Regions from separate parts of the Micromonospora sp. WMMD812 genome, predicted to be linked through region 2. Evidence: riboswitches for the same ligand, from Rfam matches in the RefSeq annotation. Region 2 holds a riboswitch; the other holds the start of a gene.
What was found. A riboswitch is a leader RNA that binds a small molecule or an ion and turns the genes downstream of it on or off. The one in region 2 is predicted to bind cyclic di-AMP.
Positions count from the first base shown of each region.

Region 1: it holds a riboswitch for cyclic di-AMP, as region 2 does, so the genes downstream of both, O7603_RS28675 (hypothetical protein) here and O7603_RS21075 (NlpC/P60 family protein) in region 2, are expected to answer to the same signal.

Region 1 covers NZ_CP114904.1:6,182,764-6,192,069, reverse strand. The annotation lists gene O7603_RS28710 (glycoside hydrolase family 3 protein) at 1-398, opposite strand, end outside; gene O7603_RS28705 (DUF3145 domain-containing protein) at 474-965, opposite strand; gene O7603_RS28700 (hypothetical protein) at 1,284-1,613, shown strand; gene O7603_RS28695 (carbonic anhydrase) at 1,712-2,371, opposite strand; gene O7603_RS28690 (alpha/beta hydrolase) at 2,515-3,501, shown strand; gene O7603_RS28685 (AAA family ATPase) at 3,625-5,742, shown strand; gene O7603_RS28680 (cation diffusion facilitator family transporter) at 5,847-6,761, shown strand; cyclic di-AMP (ydaO/yuaA leader) riboswitch at 6,915-7,046, shown strand; gene O7603_RS28675 (hypothetical protein) at 7,051-8,121, shown strand; gene O7603_RS28670 (hypothetical protein) at 8,261-8,779, shown strand; gene O7603_RS28665 (SRPBCC family protein) at 8,790-9,257, opposite strand.
Region 2 covers NZ_CP114904.1:4,565,006-4,574,311, forward strand. The annotation lists gene O7603_RS21035 (ester cyclase) at 1-299, shown strand, start outside; gene O7603_RS21040 (nuclear transport factor 2 family protein) at 274-675, opposite strand; gene O7603_RS21045 (hypothetical protein) at 808-1,344, shown strand; gene O7603_RS21050 (LPXTG cell wall anchor domain-containing protein) at 2,313-3,017, shown strand; gene O7603_RS21055 (hypothetical protein) at 3,419-3,976, shown strand; tRNA gene O7603_RS21060 (tRNA-Gly) at 4,232-4,305, opposite strand; gene O7603_RS21065 (pyridoxamine 5'-phosphate oxidase family protein) at 4,450-5,019, opposite strand; gene dcd (dCTP deaminase) at 5,119-5,697, shown strand; gene O7603_RS21075 (NlpC/P60 family protein) at 5,758-6,798, opposite strand; cyclic di-AMP (ydaO/yuaA leader) riboswitch at 6,811-6,947, opposite strand; gene O7603_RS21080 (peptidoglycan recognition family protein) at 7,188-9,203, shown strand; gene O7603_RS21085 (C40 family peptidase) at 9,258-9,306, opposite strand, start outside.

The sequences.
Region 1 (9,306 bases), 1.6 Mb from region 2:
TGGTTGCCCTTGGTCGGGTCGTCGGCGCTGAAGCCGACCAGGATCAGCCCGCCGAGCCGGTACTTGGCGATCATCTCGGCGGGGGTGTTCACCCCGGCGAGCGCCTGGTTGCCGGCCGCGGAGCCGGGTGAGACCTTCGTCGCCGCGCTGCCGTACGCGTACGGCATCAGCACCTGGCCGACCAGGTCCTCGTCGCCCAACGTGCCGACCAGAGCGGCGGCACGGGCCGCGGGATCGGCCCCGGGTGTCGTGGTGGGTGTCGCCACCGGCGCCGAGGTCGGGGCGGACGGGGCCGGCCCGGCGCGGCCCGGGCCGGTGGAGCAGCCGGACACGAGCAGGGCGGTCAGGGCGGCGACGGCGACGCCGGCGCGGCGCGGGCGAATCGGCACGCCGCCCATACCACCAGATCACCTCGTATCGGGGCAACTTGACCTTCCGGTGGCCGGCCCTCGTGGGAGGGCCCACCACGGCGGTCAGCCGACCCGAGTGAGCAGAGTCACCGGAGCGCCGTCCCCGGCGTACCGGTAGGGCTCGAGTTCGGCGTCCCAGGCGGTGCCGAGCGCCTTGTCCAGCGCGTGGGCGATCGCCTCGGGGGCGCGGGCGGTCGCGAGGATGCTGCGCAACCGGTCCTCGCCGAGCTGGATGTCGCCGGCCGCGCCGACCGTGGCACGGAACAGGCCGCGCCCCGGGACGTGCATGAAGCGCTCGCCGTCCGCGCCGGGGCTCGGCTCCTCGGTGACCTCGAAACGGATCATGGGCCACTGCCGGAGGGCAGCAGCCAGCTCGGCGCCCGTCCCCGGACGACCGGTCCACCCGCATTCCGCCCGGCGGGCGCCGGGGTCGACGGGCTGTGCGGTCCACTGCAGGTTGACCGGCGCGGCGAGGACGCGCGCGATCGCCCACTCGACGTGCGAGCACACGGCGAGCGGGGTCGAGTGGACGTATACGACGCCACGCGTTGGCACGGTGACCTCCCGGAGAGCGAGGTACGTCTTCCCCTACGACCTCACACCCGAGTGGTTCCTGGAACACATGATGACTCGTGTGACGGATGGTGCGCCAGAGAATCGGAAAATTCGCCGGGTCGAGGTCACCGGAATAGCCGACCGGGTGAGCGCCGTTGGCTCTGGGGACGGCGCGATGACCAGCCAGGGATCGTGTTCGTGTACAGTTCCATCGGCGGCCTCTGCCGCGCACGACTTCTGCGGGCACCTCCATCCGGAGCCGCCCGCAACAGCCCCCGGACGTTCAGTCCTCCCGTACGTCTTGCAAGGAGTACCTCCGTGGCGAGCAACACCTCTAAGACCGCGCGCGCGTCCGTCCGGGCCGGCCAGGCTGGCCAGGGTGGCGCCCTCAGCGTGCTGGGCGAGTTCAAGTACCTCATCCCGCTCAACGGCGGCAAGCACGCCTACGTGCGGAACCTGACCAACGGCAAGACCGCGCACCTGCGCACCGACTCCGAGGCCTTCGTCGAGGAGATCCGGGTGCTGGCCGCGGCCGGCCACGCCGCAAAGATCCGCGCCGAGCTCAGCACGCTCGCCGCGGCGCACCCCGGCGACGGCTGGGACGCGACCGAGAAGCGCCTGGTCGCGGCCGGTGTCTTCGAGGCCTGAGGCCTCACCCCGGTACAACCTGCAACCGCCCGTCGGGACGTCGTCCCGGCGGGCGGTTTCGCGTCTCCGGCCGTCACCCCCGATCTGGTCCCGCACGTTCAGGTGAGTAGGGCGACCTCGCCGGAGGCGAGGTCGTAGAGGCCGCCGACCACGTCCACCCGGCCCTCCGCGACCGGGCCGGCGAGCAGGTCCTCGGCGCGCAGCGCGGCCACGGTCCGCAGGGCGTGCCGCCGGACGGCGAGCGGCTCGACCCGCGGGTTGGCGGCGCCCACCTCGGTCACCGCCGGGGTGATCTGCTCGACCAGGTGGGCCAGCGCGCCGCCCGGCCGCTGCCCGGTCCGTACCGCCTCGACCGCGGCGGCCACCGCCCCGCACCGCTCGTGCCCGAGCACCATGATCAGGGGCACCCCCAGCGCGTACACGACGTACTCGATCGAGCCGAGCACGGCCCGGTCGAGCACGTGTCCGCCGGTGCGGATCACGCAGATCGAGCCGAACGTCTGGTCGAAGATCGCCTCCAGCGGCACCCGCGAGTCGATGCAGCCGAGCAGCACGGCGTACGGCTGCTGGTCGCCGGAGGCGCTCGCCGCGGCGGCGGTGACGTCGTGACCGTGCACCGGCTGGCCGCTCACGAACCGGCGGTTGCCGGCGAGCAGCTCGGCCAGCGCCGCGCGGGGCGTACCACCGGCGAAGCGCGGCGGACGGTCGCCGGACGACGCCCGGCCCGGTGCGGGCGGCGGTGCCTGCGGCGACCCCATGCCCTCAGCTTGGCCGGCCCAGCCCCACCACGGGCCGGGTCGGGAATCTTCTCACCGGCACGGTTGGCGTGGTGTCATGGCGGGTAGCCGGTGTTACCGCCGGGTACGCCGGTGGATCGATCCGGGCGGCCCGGGAGGTGGCGATGCCGGAGCAGTCGGAGGTCCGCCTCCCCGACGGCGTACGCCTGCACGTCGAGGCGACCGGGCCGGCGGACGCCGAGGTGACCGCCATCCTGCTGCACGGCTGGACGCTGGACGCGCGCAGCTGGCACCGGCAGCTCTCCGCGCTGCGTGAGGCGGTCGGCGCGGGCGTACGCCTGGTGGCCTACGACGCCCGCGGCCACGGCCGGTCGAGCTGCATGCCGCTGCGGACGGCGACCCTGGCCCAGCTGGGCGACGACCTCGCCGCGGTGGTGGACGCGCTCGCCCCGAACGGCCGGGTGGTCCTGGTCGGCCACTCCATGGGCGGCATGACGATCATGGAGTACGCCCACCGGCACCCCGACCACTTCGCCGCCCGGACGGCCGGCCTGGCGTTCGTCTCGACCACCGCCGAGGGGCACACCCACACCGTCTACGGGCTCTCGCCACGGATCGCCCGGCTGATCCGGCTCGCCGAGACCACCGGCGCCGGCGTGCTGGCCCGCTGTGGCGCGTGGCGGCCGCCGCTGGCCTTGCTGCGCGCGCTGCGCCCGAGCATCCGGTGGCTGCTCTTCGGCGACCACTGCGATCCCACCGACATCCGCCTGGTGACCTCGGCGGTCGCCCACGCCTCGCTCCGCTCCATCGGCGGTTTCCGCGCCTCGATCGGCGCGCAGCACCGGCTGGAGACCCTGGCGGCGCTGGCCCACCTGCCGGCCGCCGCACTGGTCGGCGACCGGGACCGGCTCACCCCACCGCCGTGCGCGCAGTCGATCGCCGCGGCGCTGCCCGCGACCGAGCTCACCGTCTGTCCCGGCGCCGGGCACATGCTCATGATGGAGCGGCCCGACGAGGTGAACGCCGCCCTGCTCGGGGTGCTCCGGCAGGTGCTGGGCCGCCGTCCCGCACCAGCGGTCGGCCGGCCGGCGGCGCGGGTGGACCGGCCCGGCCCGGTCGCGCCGCCGTCCGCGCCGGTGGCCGGGGCCTGAGCAGGGCTCCCGTCGTACCTCCGACACGGTGGAGCCGGCCGGGGCCGTACCCTCGTCCGGTTGGCCCGGCGCACGGCCCGCGGTGTCCGCGGTGCCCGCGCCGACGGGGATCAGGAGCGTGCGTTGACCGACCAGACCACCCTGGAGCAGGAGATCGCCGTCGAGCAGCGGCATCTCGACCGGGTGTACGCCCGACTCGCCGAGCTGCGGCAGTCGGCGGTCCGCGCGGAGCGGGACGGTTACCGGCTGGCGCGCGTCGGCAACTTCGGTGCCCTGGTCGAGCGGGACGCGATGGTCTTCCACGCCGCGCAGCGGCGACACGTCCTAGACGCCGAGCACGAGGGGCTGGTCTTCGGCCGGCTCGACCTGCACGACCGCCAGATGCTGCACGTCGGGCGGCTCGGCATCCGGGACGAGAACGCGGCCAGCCTGGTGGTCGACTGGCGGGCGCCGGCCGCCGCCGCCTTCTACCAGGCCACCCCGGCGCAGCCGCTCGGCGTGGTGCGCCGCCGGATGATCCAGTCCAGCGGGGAACGGGTCACCCGGATCGAGGACGACCTGCTCGACCCGGCCGCCGCCCCGGCCGAGATGGCCGTGGTGGGCGACGGCGCGCTGCTCGCCACGCTCTCCAAGGCCACCGGGCGGGGCATGCGCGACATCGTCGCCACCATCCAGCGGGAGCAGGACGAGGCGATCCGCTCCCCCGGCTCGGGGGTGACGATCGTGTCCGGCGGCCCGGGCACCGGCAAGACGGCGGTCGCCCTGCACCGGGCGGCGTACCTGCTCTACTCCGACCGCAGCCGGTACGCGGGCGGCGGCATCCTGGTGGTCGGCCCGTCCACGGTCTTCGTCGAGTACATCGCCTCGGTGCTCCCCTCGCTCGGCGAGGACACCGCCACCCTGCACTCGCTCGGCACGCTCTTCCCGGGGATGTCCGCCACCCGCACCGACCCGCCCGAGGTGGCCGCGGTGAAGGGCTCGCTGCGGATGCGCCGGGTGCTGGAGCGGGCGGTCCGTGACGCGGTGCCGGACGGCCCGGCCGAGCTTCGGCTGCTCTACCGGGGCCAACTGCTCCGGCTGGACCGCCGGGAGTTGGACGGGATCCGCGACCGGGCGCTGACCCGGGGCGCCCGGCGCAACGAGGTGCGGCGGGCCGGCTTCGACGGAGTCTTCGCGGCGCTCTGGGCGCAGGCCCGGCGCCTGGGCATCGACCGGCTGCCGGAGCAGCGCGCCTTCGAGGACGAGATCGTCGATCGGCCGGAGTTCCGGGAGTTCCTCAAGGCCTGGTGGCCCCGTCTGCACCCGCGACACGTGCTGGGCTGGCTGGCGCGCCCGGGACGGCTGCGCCGGTACGCCGGCGGTGTCCTGACCGGGCGGGAGGTGCGGCTGCTGGAGGCGGCGTACCGGACGCTGGACACCGAGGGGCTGACCGTCGCGGACGTGGCGCTCCTCGACGAACTGGACGCGCTGCTCGGCAAGCCGGTCCAGCCGCCCCGGCCGAAGCGCGACCCGTTCCAGCTCGCCGGCGGCGTACGCGAGCTGAGCACGTTCGGCGATCGGCAGCGGGCCGCGCGGGCGGCGGCGCGGCAGCGCCCGGAGGACTACCGGGAGTACGCGCACGTGGTGGTGGACGAGGCGCAGGACGTGTCGCCGATGCAGTGGCGGATGATCGGCCGGCGCGGACGGCTGGCGTCCTGGACGGTGGTGGGTGACCCGGCTCAGACCGCGTGGACGGGTGACCCGGCGGAGCTGACCCGCGCCCGGGACCAGGCCCTGGGACGCCGTCGCCGGCACCAGTTCACCCTCACCACGAACTACCGCAACTCCGCAGAGATCTTCGCGGTGGCGGCGGCCGAGATCCGCCGGCTCGACCCGGACCTCAGCCTGCCCACGGCGGTCCGCTCCACCGGGGTCGACCCGGTCGAGCTCGTCGTGCCGGCCGCGCAGCTCGAGACCAGCACGGTGGCGGCCGTGACGGGGGTGCTCGGCGAGGTGGAGGGGACGGTCGGGGTGATCACGCCGGTGCCGCGCCGCGATGAGGTGGCCGGCTGGCTCGGCGCGCTCGGCGTACCCCGCCTCCAGGTGGTGACCAGCCTGGAGGCGAAGGGTATGGAGTACGACGGGGTGGTGCTGGTCGCGCCGAGCGAGATCCGGGCCGACCCGGGATCGGGCGTCCGGACGCTGTACGTGGCGCTCTCCCGGGCGACCCAGCGGCTCACCACGATCGACCCGACCCGCTGACGGGCGAGGCCGCCACGTCCGGGTCGGTTACGACCAGTCACTTGCATACATAGCGATGTGAGCATATATTTGACCGGTCGGGACCGTCGGCGGAGGGTGGGCTGGTGGGCGCAGGTCATGACCACCACGGGTCGGTGGCGAACGCCGCACAGCACCACCGTGGCCGGCTCTGGGCAGCATTCGCCCTGTTGAGCAGCCTGATGGCGGTCGAGGCGGTGGCCGCGTTCCGCACCGGGTCGCTGGCCCTGCTCTCCGACGCCGGGCACATGTTCACCGACGTGCTCGGCATCGGCATGGCCCTCGCCGCGATCACCGCCACCCGGCACGCCAACCGGGACCCGCAGCGCACCTTCGGCCTCTACCGGCTCGAGGTGCTGGCCGCGCTGGCCAACGCCGTCCTGCTCTCCGGCGTCGCGGTCTACGTGGTGGTCGAGGCGGTCGGCCGGTTCGGCGACCCGCCGGAGGTGCTCGCCGGTCCGATGCTGGCGGTCGCCGTGCTGGGCCTGCTGGCCAACCTGGTCGCGTTCGCGCTGCTGCGCCCGGGAGCCGGGGAGAGCATCAACCTGCAGGGGGCCTACCTCGAGGTGCTCGGCGACCTGCTCGGCTCGCTCGGCGTGATCGGCGCGGCGGCGCTCATCGCGGTGACCGACTGGTGGTGGGCCGACCCGCTGGTCGCGGTGGCCATCGGCGTGTTCATCCTGCCCCGCACCTGGCGGCTCGGGCGCGCCGCGGTCCGCATCCTGGTCCAGGCGGCCCCGAAGCACCTCCAGGTGACCGCGGTACACGACCGGCTGGCCGCCGTACCGGGCGTGGCCGGCGTCCACGACCTGCACGTCTGGACGCTCACCTCGGGCATGGACGTGGCCTCCGCGCACCTCACCATGGCGCCCGAGGCCGACGTCGGCGCGGTGCTCACCGCCGCGCGGGCCGCGCTGCACGAGGACTTCCACATCGACCACGCCACGCTGCAGATCGAGCCCGGAGCGACGCCTGGGGCCTGCGGGCCGGTTGAGTGGTAATGAGCACAACCTTAATTCTGTGTGTGTATTGTCCACTTATGCCGGAATTATCGGTAACCACGGCAGCACCGAGAGTCACATCTGCTGCGCAGGCCCCTCTGGCACCGGTAGTCTCGGTCCCGGCCTCCGGCAGGCGGCGCCCATCGGCGCCGGCGGTGGCCGTCGCCTAATCGCCCGACGCGGCGAGCCGGGGAACCATGTTCGTGGGGTGCATCCGCATCAGCGGTAGGGATCTTCCGTCCCGAACCCGTCAGCTAACCCGGTCGGCGGCTGACGGAAGGACATGTGCATGCCAGTAGTGGCACCCGTACGACGACGCGCCGCCCGGATGGCGGCCCTGATCGCCGCGACGCTCGCCCTCGGCGTCGCGATCGCCCCCGGCACCGCCGCCGCGGCCGCTCCCCCGACCGGCCGGCTCGCCGCCGCGCCGGGCCAGGACGACGAGGGCGGCAGCCCCGCCCTGCGCGCCCAACTCGAGGCGGCCAGCAAGGGCTACCTGGACGCGAAGGCCGCCCTCGACCGGTCGGTCAAGCGGCAGGAGCAGCTCACCGGCCAGTTGAAGACCACCGAGGCCCAGTTGGGCGTCCGCAGCGAGAAGGTCGGCGAGATCGCCGGGGTGGCCTATCGCACCGGTCGGCTCGGCACGGTGTCGGCGCTGCTCAACAGCAACACGCCGGACGGCTTCATGGACCGGGCGGCCGCCCTGGACGCGGTCGCCGCCAACGAGGACCGGGTGCTGCGCGACCTGCTGGAGACCCGCGACGAGGTGACCCGCACCCGGACCGCGCTCGACGGCGAGATCCGCGAGCAGCGCAAGCAGGTCGCGGTGATGGCCAAGCGGAAGGAGCAGGCCGAACGGGCGCTGACCGTCGCGAACAACCGCGCGGCCACCACCACCGACAGCTCCAACCGGGGCACCTCCACCGCGACGGCCACGCCGGCGCCGCGCAACTCCGACGGCTCCTGGCCCTCGGAGTCGTGCAGCGTCAACGACCCGACCCCGGCGAACGGCTGCATCACCCCGCGCCTGCTGCACGCGCTCAACCAGGCCAAGGCCGCCGGGTTCACCCGGTACGTCTCCTGCTACCGCAGCGGCGGCTCGGGTGAGCACCCGAAGGGCCGGGCCTGCGACTTCGCCGCCCAGAAGAGCGGCTTCGGCGGCGACGCCACCGGCGGCGACAAGACGTACGGCAACAACCTCGCGGCGTACTTCATCCGCAACTCCGATCGACTCGCCGTGCTCTACGTGATCTGGTACCGGCAGATCTGGCTGCCCAGCAGCGGGTGGAAGTCGTACAGCGGGGCCGGCGGCGACCCGTCCAGCGACCACACCAACCACGTGCACCTCTCGGTGTACTGACCCAGGCCCGCGGGTGGTCCGCCGCGCGTGGCGGACCACCCGCGTACGCACGTCGCCGCCTCGGCTACGTCCCGGGGCGTAGCCGCGGTGTCGCCGGTCGCCGGACGAGGCGGCGCGCCGGAGCGGGCAGCATCACGGCATGACCCGGATCCCGCCCGGCACCCGCAAGGCGCTGCTCACCGCGCACCTGGTCACCTCACTGGGGTGGCTCGGCATCGACCTGGTCCTGCTCACCCTCGGCGTCGCCGTGCTGCGCGGCGCCGATCCGACCGTGGTCTACCCGGTCACCGCGCTGCTCGGCACGGCGCTGTTCGCACCGCTCAGTGTGATCGTCTGGCTGGTCGGCGTGGTCAGCGCGCTGCTCACCCCGTGGGGGCTGCTGCGGCACCGCTGGGTGCTGGTCAAGCTGCTGATCACCACGGTGATGGTCGTGCTGGTCCTGGCGCTGCTCACGCCGAACCTGCGCGCCGCCGGCGAACTCGGCGCGGCCCTGCCGGCCCGCGACCGGGCCGACCTGGTGATCGCGCCCGCCGTGTCGACGACCCTGATGGTCGTCGCGACCGTCCTGTCCACGTACAAGCCGTGGGGCCGGCTGCGCCGGGCCGTCCCGGTCGCGACCCGCCGGCGCCCGGCGGTGGCCGGACGCCGGTCGGCCTGACGGTGGGCGGTCAGCCGGCGGGCGTCGGGCCGCCGTCCCGGTCGAGCACCGCGCCGAGCCGGGTCGCCAGCGCCAGGTGGGCGGCGCGGGCCTGCCGGAAGGCGTACCCGAACAGGGGCGCCGGCGCGGAGAGGGTGATCTCGACCTCGATCCGGAGCAGCCCACCCGGCTCGGCACGCAGCCGCGTGTGGTTGCGCACCGTCGTGGCGGGCCACTGCCGCGCCACCGTGACGACCTCGTCGTCGGTGCTGATCAGCACATCCGCCCGGTAGGTCACCGGGAATCGGACCGGGCCGGCGGCCAGCCGGTCGGTGATGGCGTAGCTGGCTCGCGCGCCCGGCCGGGGCGGAAGCTCACGCACTCCGACGATGAGCGGGTGCAGCTCGCCCTGCCGGCTCAGGTCGCCCAGCAGCGCGGCGGCCTCCGCCGCGCGGCACCGGGCCTGGACGGTGTAGCTGAACGAATCGCGCCTGAGCACACCGTCTCCCCACCGCCGTCGATCGCCCGATCGTCGCGTACGCCGCCCC
Region 2 (9,306 bases):
GTCAGCACGACCATGAGGCCGAGGCGAAGGACTTCTTCACGGCGTTTCCGGATCAGCGCCTGGACAACCGGCCGTACAAGGTCCTGTTCGCCTCGGGTGACTGGACATGCTCGATCGCACGCTTCACCGGCACCATGACCGGCCCGATGACCGGCCCGGACGGTAGCAAGATCCCGCCCACCGGCAAGTCGTTCGACGTCGACTTCTGCACGGTGGCCCGATGGGTCGACGGGAAGATCGCCGAAGAGAACCTCTTCTACGACCTCACCACGTTCATGAAGCAGCTCGGCCTGGCCTGACCCGCTGCACAAAGGCGGCCCGCCACTCCGGCGACGGATCCGATCCCAGACTCGTCCAGTACTCCCGCCCCTCCACGACCTTCCCGCCGCGCACGGTCCAGAACGACGCCACCCGGAAGATCTCCCCCATCGTCTCGTGCGGGACCTCCACCTCGGAGGCCACGACCTCGCCGTCCGCGACGATCCGCAGCACGTTGATCGCCCACCCCTCCGGATACTCGGCGTTGACGGCCACGTAGTTCTCCCGGCCCACGATTCGTTCGCCGCTGACCGGCCAATCCACCACCACGTCATCGGCCAGCAACTCGCCGAGCCCAACCCAGTCGCGAGCCTGCACGCGATCCCACAACTCCTGAGCGACCCTCTTGGGTTCCATCCGCGCATCGTGACAGGGCCCACCGACAACGATCCGTGCCGCACGACCCGCGGCCGGTCGGCCAGCGCCGGTCCACGTCCGCACGCCTGCTACGTTCCTGCGGCAACGTCGGCCGGCAGCTGTGGAGCTGAGATGATCCCCGAGCACATCCGCGACGCGGCCGCGACCGCGGTGGTATTCGGATTCTTCGCGTCCAGTTGGTACGGATGGGCACAGGAGGCACCCCCGCGTACCTGGCGGAAACCACTCGTCGCCGGTTCGATCGCCGCCCTGGTCGCAGTGCTCGCCGGTGGGCTCCTGACCTGGCGTCACTGGTCGGACGGAACGGCGTTCACCGCGGAGACCAGCCGCAACTTCGGCATCGTGGTCGGCATCGAGTTCGGGCTCGCCGCGCTCGGCGCCGGCATCCTCGCCGCGCTCCGCCGCCGCGCCGTTATCCCTGCCTGGATCGCGTTGATCGTCGGTGTGCATCTGTTCCCCGTCGCCGCATTGATCGGCTACCCGCTCATCCACGTCGTGGGCGCGCTGATCACGCTGATCGCGCTAGCCGCCGTCCCGCTGGCCCGGAAACTCTCCCTGCCGGTCAGCGCGGTCACCGGCCTCGGCACCGGCACCGTGCTGCTCGCGGCCGCCGTGACCTCCATGGCCATCGCCCTGCTCAGCTACTGAGTCCGGTGTTGCTGACAGTTGGCGCGGGAACATCGCTCGGCCGCTCGGGCTGCCCATAGGGCCGCACCGTGTTTGTCCCAGGGGCGGCAGGGAAAGGCGTGGACGATCGGGCCGGACGGGGGCAACGGTGGTAGGGGTTTCTGAGGTCATCCGCACCTCACCGGATCGCATCTTCGCCGTGCTCGCCGACGGCTGGAGCTACGCCAGTTGGGTCGTCGGCGCGTCTCATATCCGCGACGTCGACGACGCCTGGCCCGCCACCGGGCCCCGAATTCACCACCAGGTACCCACAGCCTGACCGCCGGCATCGGCCGGCTCCTCCCGCAGAAGATTCAGTCCCTGCTGCTGAGACCCCGAAACGCGGAATCCCTACAGCGGCTCGGCGACATAGCGGCACGTCGGCGGTACCCAACCTGCACGTGAGTCGTCGGCGACGCCCGCAGCACAAGGGGCCGCGATCTGGCACGCCAAGCCGGTGAAGTGATCGGCACAACTGGGGTCCAGGTCAGGACATATCCCGACCTGGGCCTCAACCCGAGATAATGGGAATCGAACCGCACGGCCAGCTTGGGAATCGAACCGCACGGCCAGCTTGGGAATCGAACCGCACGGCCAGCTTGGGAATCGCACAAAATCGCTGCTAGTGCATCCTGACCTGTTCGGCACGCTCTCGCGTGACCCGGCTTGGGCCTACGGCCGCCGCCATGATGGTCCGCGCCGTGGTGGGCTGCGTCGCTCTCGTAGGCGTTGTGGCGCTGCTAGCCGTGTGGTGGGGAGCGACGTGGTAGCGGGCGAGGCGGGACCGGTGGCGACCGACGCATGACGAGGTCAAGGATGCCTACCCCGCCCACCTGGACCAGACGGACGTCCACCTGGGCACCCTGGGACGACATCGATTCGTTCTTGCTCTTCCGCCCCCTGACGGTAATATCTCCATGTTTTGGCCTGCAGCGGGGAGGAATACCCATATGCGATGGAAGATTCCGGCCGGCGTCCTCATGGCGCTGGCCTTTTTGATTCCGGCGGCACCGGCGGTGGCTCAAACCGAGTCGCCCGGGCTCAATGAGGCCTGCCAAACGGTCGAGCGCAAGGTGTACAAGGATATCCGCGAGCTTGTCACCATCGACCTGGATACCGCCACGGATGTAGAAGTGCGCGTGTTGGCCGCCCAGATCCTGGCTGCGGCAAACGCCGACTCGTTGCCCGTTCTGCCTCGCGTGCTACAGGAGCGATTGGACGGCACCGCGGATGATCTGCGCGCATTCCTCAAGGCGGATGCGCAGAAGGCCTGGTCAACGGATCTGCGAATCACGGTGGTCCGGACGTTGACGGACGCTGGCGCCAACGTGAAGGCGGCCGCGCAAAAGGTGCTCGACGACGGGGCCATCGATACCTACCTGGCTTACCTGAACAACGGCCTGTACGACGCGCGTGCGCTTGACTGCGCGTCTCAGCCCACACCGACGCCGAGCGCCACGCCCAGCGCCACGACGACCGCTGCACCGACCCCTGTTTCCTCCGCCAGCCCGGGCGCTCCCGGCGGCGAGGGCGGTGGGCTGCCCGTGACCGGCGCCGGCACCGCGACCGTGGCCGGCATTGGCGGTGTGCTTCTGCTCCTCGGTGGCGCGGGCTACCTGATCGGACGCCGGCGCCGTTCCCGCTTCGTGGCATAGCCTGGTCGTCCCCATCCGGGGCCGGCCGGCCCCGCCCATGCCGGCCGGAGAAAGCGTGGCTGGCGGCCCGTGGACGGCGCTGTTGGCCGCAGCAACGTCGAAGGCCCTGGCTGGGACTGTCGTCCTGGCCAGGGCCTTTCGGTTGGAGCGGGTGACGGGAATCGAGCCCGCTGTCAGCTTGGGAATTGTCGATTTCGACAGGCCACTGGCTTGGCGGCCTGGTCTCGACAGTCTCTCGTGGCCTCGGCCGGCCCCTGTTGTCCTCGCCCAATGGGACGCTGATGGCACGCCGGGCTGCTTCCCTCGACCTATGTGCGCGTAGCGGAGGTGGTGGCCCACAGACCCGGCCGCGTGAGTACCGACCACGGCGCGCCCGCAGGTGGCCGAGGAAAGGAGCAGGCATGGAGGTCACCAAGGACGGGCGAAGCTGGCGGATCGGTACGGCCGGCGACATCGCCTGGATCGCTGGCAAAACCACGGAAGGCTTCTCGATCACCACAGCGATACCGCCGGTGTTCGACGCCTACGCCACCTTCTACCCGCCCGACGGCGTGAGTGTCCAAGCCCATGAACGCGCTGTGATCGACGTACTCACCCAGCACACCCCTGACCAGCCCTGGTGGCTGGGCTATCTCGACACCGGCGCCCACGACATCGTCTTTCCCCTCGCTCCGAAGGTGTCCCTCTACTGGAACTGGCCCTATGTGCTGGTCGAAGCAGGTCCCGAACAAGCCCTCACCTGGCGGACCGGTCACATGCGCGCCGGACAAGGATCGTTGCCCGATCTGTTCTTCCCTGCAGCTCGCTCCTGGCTCGTCTCCGCCCTCTGGGACGACCTCTGGACCGACATCGGCGGGGCCGCCGCACTGATCACCGCCCTGCACGACAATCCGCTGGTCAGCGCTCGCCGGGTCGGGACCGACAAAGACGCCCTTCCGCCAGGACTCACGCGCGACTAGTCACACGCGCAACTCAACATGCTGGCGGATCTCCTCGTCGGGCAGTCGTAGACCGTCCAGCGTTCCCGTCCGGGGAGGCTGGTAGCCCTTGTGGTGCCCGGCGAGGTAATCCGCCCCGACTGGATGGCAGCGAACCCGGACGGAGCCGGGGGGATGCCCAGGGCTAATGGCACGCCAATGGCACGCCGTATGATCCCTGGCCTTGAAATATCGAAGGCCCTGGCGGGACTGACGTCCTGGCCAGGGCCTTTCGGTTGGAGCGGGTGACGGGAATCGAACCCGCACTGTCAGCTTGGGAAGCTGATGTTCTGCCATTGAACTACACCCGCAAGCGGCACCACTGTACCTGAGTCACCAGCCGGGTGCACCCAGGTACCCCCTCGGCTCGCCGCCGCACTCGCCGCCGCGCGTACCACCGGCGCCGGCCCCGTCACGAGGGGGCCGGCGCCGAGGTGTTCCTCCCCAGGACGTCGTCAGGCGGCCGAGCGGTGGGCCTCGCGGGCCGGTTGCCGGTCACGGCGGGCGGGACGGGTCTGCGGCACCACCGGCGTCGGACCCGGCAGGTCGGCGGCGTGCGGGTCGAGCCAGACCTGGACGGCGGGGCGGCCGCGCCCCTCGCCCGGCCCGCCGGCGCTGCCCGAGTCGCGGCGCGCCAGCATCGCCACGTCGACGGTGAACTCGAAGAGCCGCCAGTCGACCTGCGGCGCGGCTCCGGCGTTGGCCGCGAGGCGGGCCACCCGGGCCTGGTCGGTCACCGGCCGGGCGTGCCCCGCCACGTAGGCCTCGTCGTCGCTCTCCTCCGGGGGGAACGAGTGCAGCGCGTAGCGGCCGTCGCGCTCCAGGTCGCGCCGCTTCGGGGAGTCGATGATGAAGCAAAAGAGCCCCTCATCGGTGATCACCGGCGACACCGGGTGCACCCGGGGCCCGCCGTCGGCGCGGACCGTGGCCAGGTAGCCGAAGCCCGGCCCGTACTGCTGCAGGAGAACGCGGATCCCGTCGGCGAGCCGGGGCTCGTCAGCGGCGAATTCGGACCAGGAAGCCATGCCGGCATTCTATCGAACAAATGTACGAAAGGCGATCGCGACGCGCTGGTCACCGGCACCGGATCCGGGCCACCGGGCCGGCCTCGCTATGGTGGTCCGATGCTGCTCTCCGACCGCGACCTGGTCTCCGAGATCAAGGCCGGCACGCTCGGGCTGGATCCGTTCGAGCCCACCCTGGTGCAGCCGTCGAGCATCGACGTACGTCTGGACCGGCTCTTCCGGGTGTTCAACAACCACCTCTACACGCACATCGACCCGGCCGTACAGCAGGACGACCTGACCTCGGTGGTCGAGGTGCCGGACGGGGAGCCGTTCGTGCTGCACCCCGGGGAGTTCGTGCTCGCCTCGACGCTCGAGGTGATCTCGCTCGGTGACCAGCTCGCCGGCCGGCTCGAGGGCAAGTCGAGTCTCGGCCGACTCGGTCTGCTCACCCACTCGACCGCCGGCTTCATTGACCCGGGCTTCTCCGGCCACGTGACGCTGGAGCTGTCGAACGTGGCGAACCTGCCGATCACGCTCTGGCCGGGCATGAAGATCGGCCAGCTCTGCATCTTCCGGCTCTCGTCGCCGGCCGAGCACCCGTACGGCTCGGCCGTCTACGGCTCGCGCTACCAGGGCCAGCGCGGCCCGACCCCGAGCCGGTCCTGGCAGAGTTGGCGCACCTGGCCGACCCGCTGACGCGTCGACGACGAAGGGGCCCGCTCCGACTCCGGAGCGGGCCCCTTGGCGCGGTACGGGTCAGCCGGGCCGGCCGTAGCTGTGGATCGGACCGTCGTCGACCTTCTTCATCTTGATCGGCACGCCGGCCTGCGAGGCGTGCACCACCCAGCCGCCGCCGACGTACATGCCGACGTGGTGGATGTCGCTGTAGTAGAAGACCAGGTCACCGGGGCGCAGATCGGCGCGGCTGACGTCCTTCGTCACCCGGCTCTGCTGCGCCGCGTTGTGGGGCAGGGAGACCCCGGCCTTGGCCCAGGCGGCGAGCATCAGACCCGAGCAGTCGTACGAGTTCGGGCCCTCGGCGCCCCAGACGTAGGGCTTGCCGATCTGGGCGCAGGCGAACTTGACCGCCACCCCCGCCGCGCCGCCCGGGTAGGTGGCCGGGCAGGGCGCGGGCCGCAGGGAGCCGCCGCCGCCGTTGCCGTACACCTTGATCCGCAGCTTCTGCAGCCGGTCGATCTCGGCGTTGATCTGCTTCTTCTTCGCCGCCAGCTGGGCCTCGGTGCGGGTGAGCTGGGCGACCATCTCGTCCAGTGGCGCCTTCTGCCGGGCCAGCTCGTCGCGCAGGTCGGCCACCTGCTGCACGTCCTGCTGCTGGTTGTGGGCGAACCGGTCGAGCATCTCCAGCTGACCGACCATCTCGCCGGGGGTCCGGCTGCCGAGCACGGCGTTGATGGTGGAGACGTTCTCGCCCTTGTACGCCCGGACCGCGAGGGCGCTGACCTTGTCCATGGCCTGGTCGACCTGGAGCTGCAGGGGCTTGATCCGAGCGGCAAGCGCGTCGGCCTGCCTGCGCTTGGCGGCCAGTTCGATGCGGGTGGCGTTGTGCTTCTCGATGACGGGTTCGAGCTTGTTCCAGTCCTCGTCGATCTGGCGCTCGATCTCCGCGACCGACGGGTCGGCGTGCGCCGCCGTGGCGCTGCCGGTCAGGACGACGGCGACGCCGATCAGGGCGGCGAGGGCGGTGGTGAAGCGGGACCAGCGTGGACGCGACGCAACCGTCGTCGGGTCGGCTGTCGCCGACCGTTCGGACGGACGCCGCGGGGCGTGGTGGGCCACCGGGCTCCGTACTCCTTCTTCCTGACCGCCTACCGGGTTAGCTGACGGGTTCGGGCGGGAAGTGGGCGCCCTACCGCAGTGGCTGCGGATTCACCCCGAGGAACCTGGGTCCCCGGCTCGCTCAGCGAGCGACTCGGCGGTGTCGGACCGTTACCGCCCGGGTTGGACGGACCTGCTGCCGGGCCGACGAATGACCAGAGTAGAGACGCTCGTTATAGATCCGCAACCCGTCGGGCCGTGACACTCCGTACCCAGGGCCGGGGACGCACACCCGGTGCGCGTGTCGAAGGTTTTCTACCGAACATGTCGATAAATGGAAAGGTATTGACGCGGCGCTCGCGGCGGGGCGAAGGTGACCCCACCTTCACCCGTCCGACCTGGGGGGTTCGATGCCTGTTTCAGCCCTGACGAGGAGCAGACGCGCCCTGCTCGCCGCCGCGGTGGTCGCCGCCACCGCCGCACCACTCGGCGGCGGCCCGGCCACCGCCGCGCCGCCCGACGAGCGCCAGCGGCAGTACGCCGAGGCGGCGGCCGAGTATGGCGTGCCGGAGGCCGTCCTGCTCGGCGTCTCCTACCTGGAGTCCCGCTGGGACACCCACGCCGGCACACCGAGTACCAGCGGCGGCTACGGTCCGTTGCACCTCACCGACGCCGCGCACGTCGCGTCCGGACCCGCCGGATTCCACGTCGACGAGCACGAGGACCCGCGCGGCGACGAGTCCCGCCCGCTCGCGGTCGCCCCGCCGGCCGTCCGGCCGGCGTCCGACGCCCCGCCGGCCGCAGCGACGCGGACCCTCCCGGCCGCCGCCACGCTCACCGGCGCCAGCGCCGACGAACTCCGCTCCGATCCGGCCGCCAACATCCGGGGTGGCGCCGCGCTGCTCGCCGCGTACCAGAGGGACCTGGGCGGCCCGGTCGGCGCGGCGAGCGACCCGGCGGCCTGGTACGGGGCGGTCGCCCGCTACTCCGGCGCCGACACGGAGGAGACCGCGACGGCCTTCGCCGACGAGGTGTACGACCAGATCCGCTCCGGCGCGAGCCGGCGCACCGACGACGGACACCAGGTGACCCTCGCCGCCCGGGCGGTCAACCCGGACGCGAGCGGACTGCACCGGCTCGACCTGCGCCGCGCCGAGCGGCCGGACGGACTGGAGTGCCCGATCGGCCTCGGCTGCGAGTGGATCCCGGCGCCGTACGAGAAGTACGGCCCCGGCGCCGGCGACTACGGAAACCACGACCTGGGCAACCGCCCAGCGCAGCAGAAGATCGAGTACATCGTCATCCACGACACCGAGGGCTACTACGGTCCGAGCGTCGGCCTGGTGCAGCGGGCCGACTACCTCGGCTGGCACTACACGTTGCGCTCGGTGGACGGGCACGTGGCCCAGCACGTCAAGGCCAAGGACGTCGGCTGGCAGGCCGGCAACTGGTACGTCAACGCCAAGTCCATCGGCATCGAGCACGAGGGCTTCGCCGGCCACGGCACCTGGTACACCGAGGCGATGTACCGCACCTCGGCCAAGCTGGTGCGGTACCTGGCGCTGCGGTTCAACATCCCGCTGGACCGGCAGCACATCATCGGGCACGACAACGTCCCCGGCACCGTGGCCTCCACGGTCGCCGGGATGCACTGGGACCCCGGTCCGTACTGGGACTGGTCGCACTACTTCGACCTGCTCCGGGCGCCCTTCCGCAGCACCGGCACGGCGCGTACCGGCCTGGTCACCATCGATCCGGACTTCGCCACCCACCGGCCCGCGTTCCAGGGCTGCAACCAGCAGCCGCCCGGCGTGCCGACCCCGCCGCCGCCGGCCGAGCCCTGCCCGCTGCGCGGCTCGTCCGCGGTTGTCCTGCACAGCGCGCCGAGCCACGACGCGCCGCTGGTCAACGACCTCGGCAAGCGACCGGACGGCTCGCCGGACACGATGTACATCTCCGACCACGGTGCCCGCGCCTCGGCCGGGCAGACGTACGCGGTGGCTGAGGTAAGTGGCGACTGGACGGCGATCTGGTACCTCGGCCAGAAGGCGTGGTTCCACAACCCCGCCTCCGCGCGGACCGCGAAGTGGGCCACCGGGTTCGTCGTGACGCCGAGGCCGGGGAGGGCCACCATCCCCGTCTACGGGCGGGCCTACCCGGAGCAGGCCGCCTACCCGGCCGGGGTGCCGTACCAGACGATCTCGCCGTTGCAGTACACCTTCGCCGCCGGGCAGCGGTACGCGCTGGGTGGGATCGTGCCGAGCGAGTACTACCGGGCGGTCACCTTCGACGGGTCGTCGCCGGGCGACTGGACCGTCGTCCGGGGTGAGCTGCGGTACGCCCAGATCCAGTTCGGCCACCGGATCATGTACGTCAACCTGGACGACGTCCTGGTCCTCCCGAGCCCGCTGGGCGCACCCCGATAACACACGCGAGGGCCCCCGGTCAGTCGACCGGGGGCCCTCGTCGTACGCGGTGGATCAGCCAGGTCGTCGGAAGCCGGCGACCGGCATGTTGTTGATGCTCGCC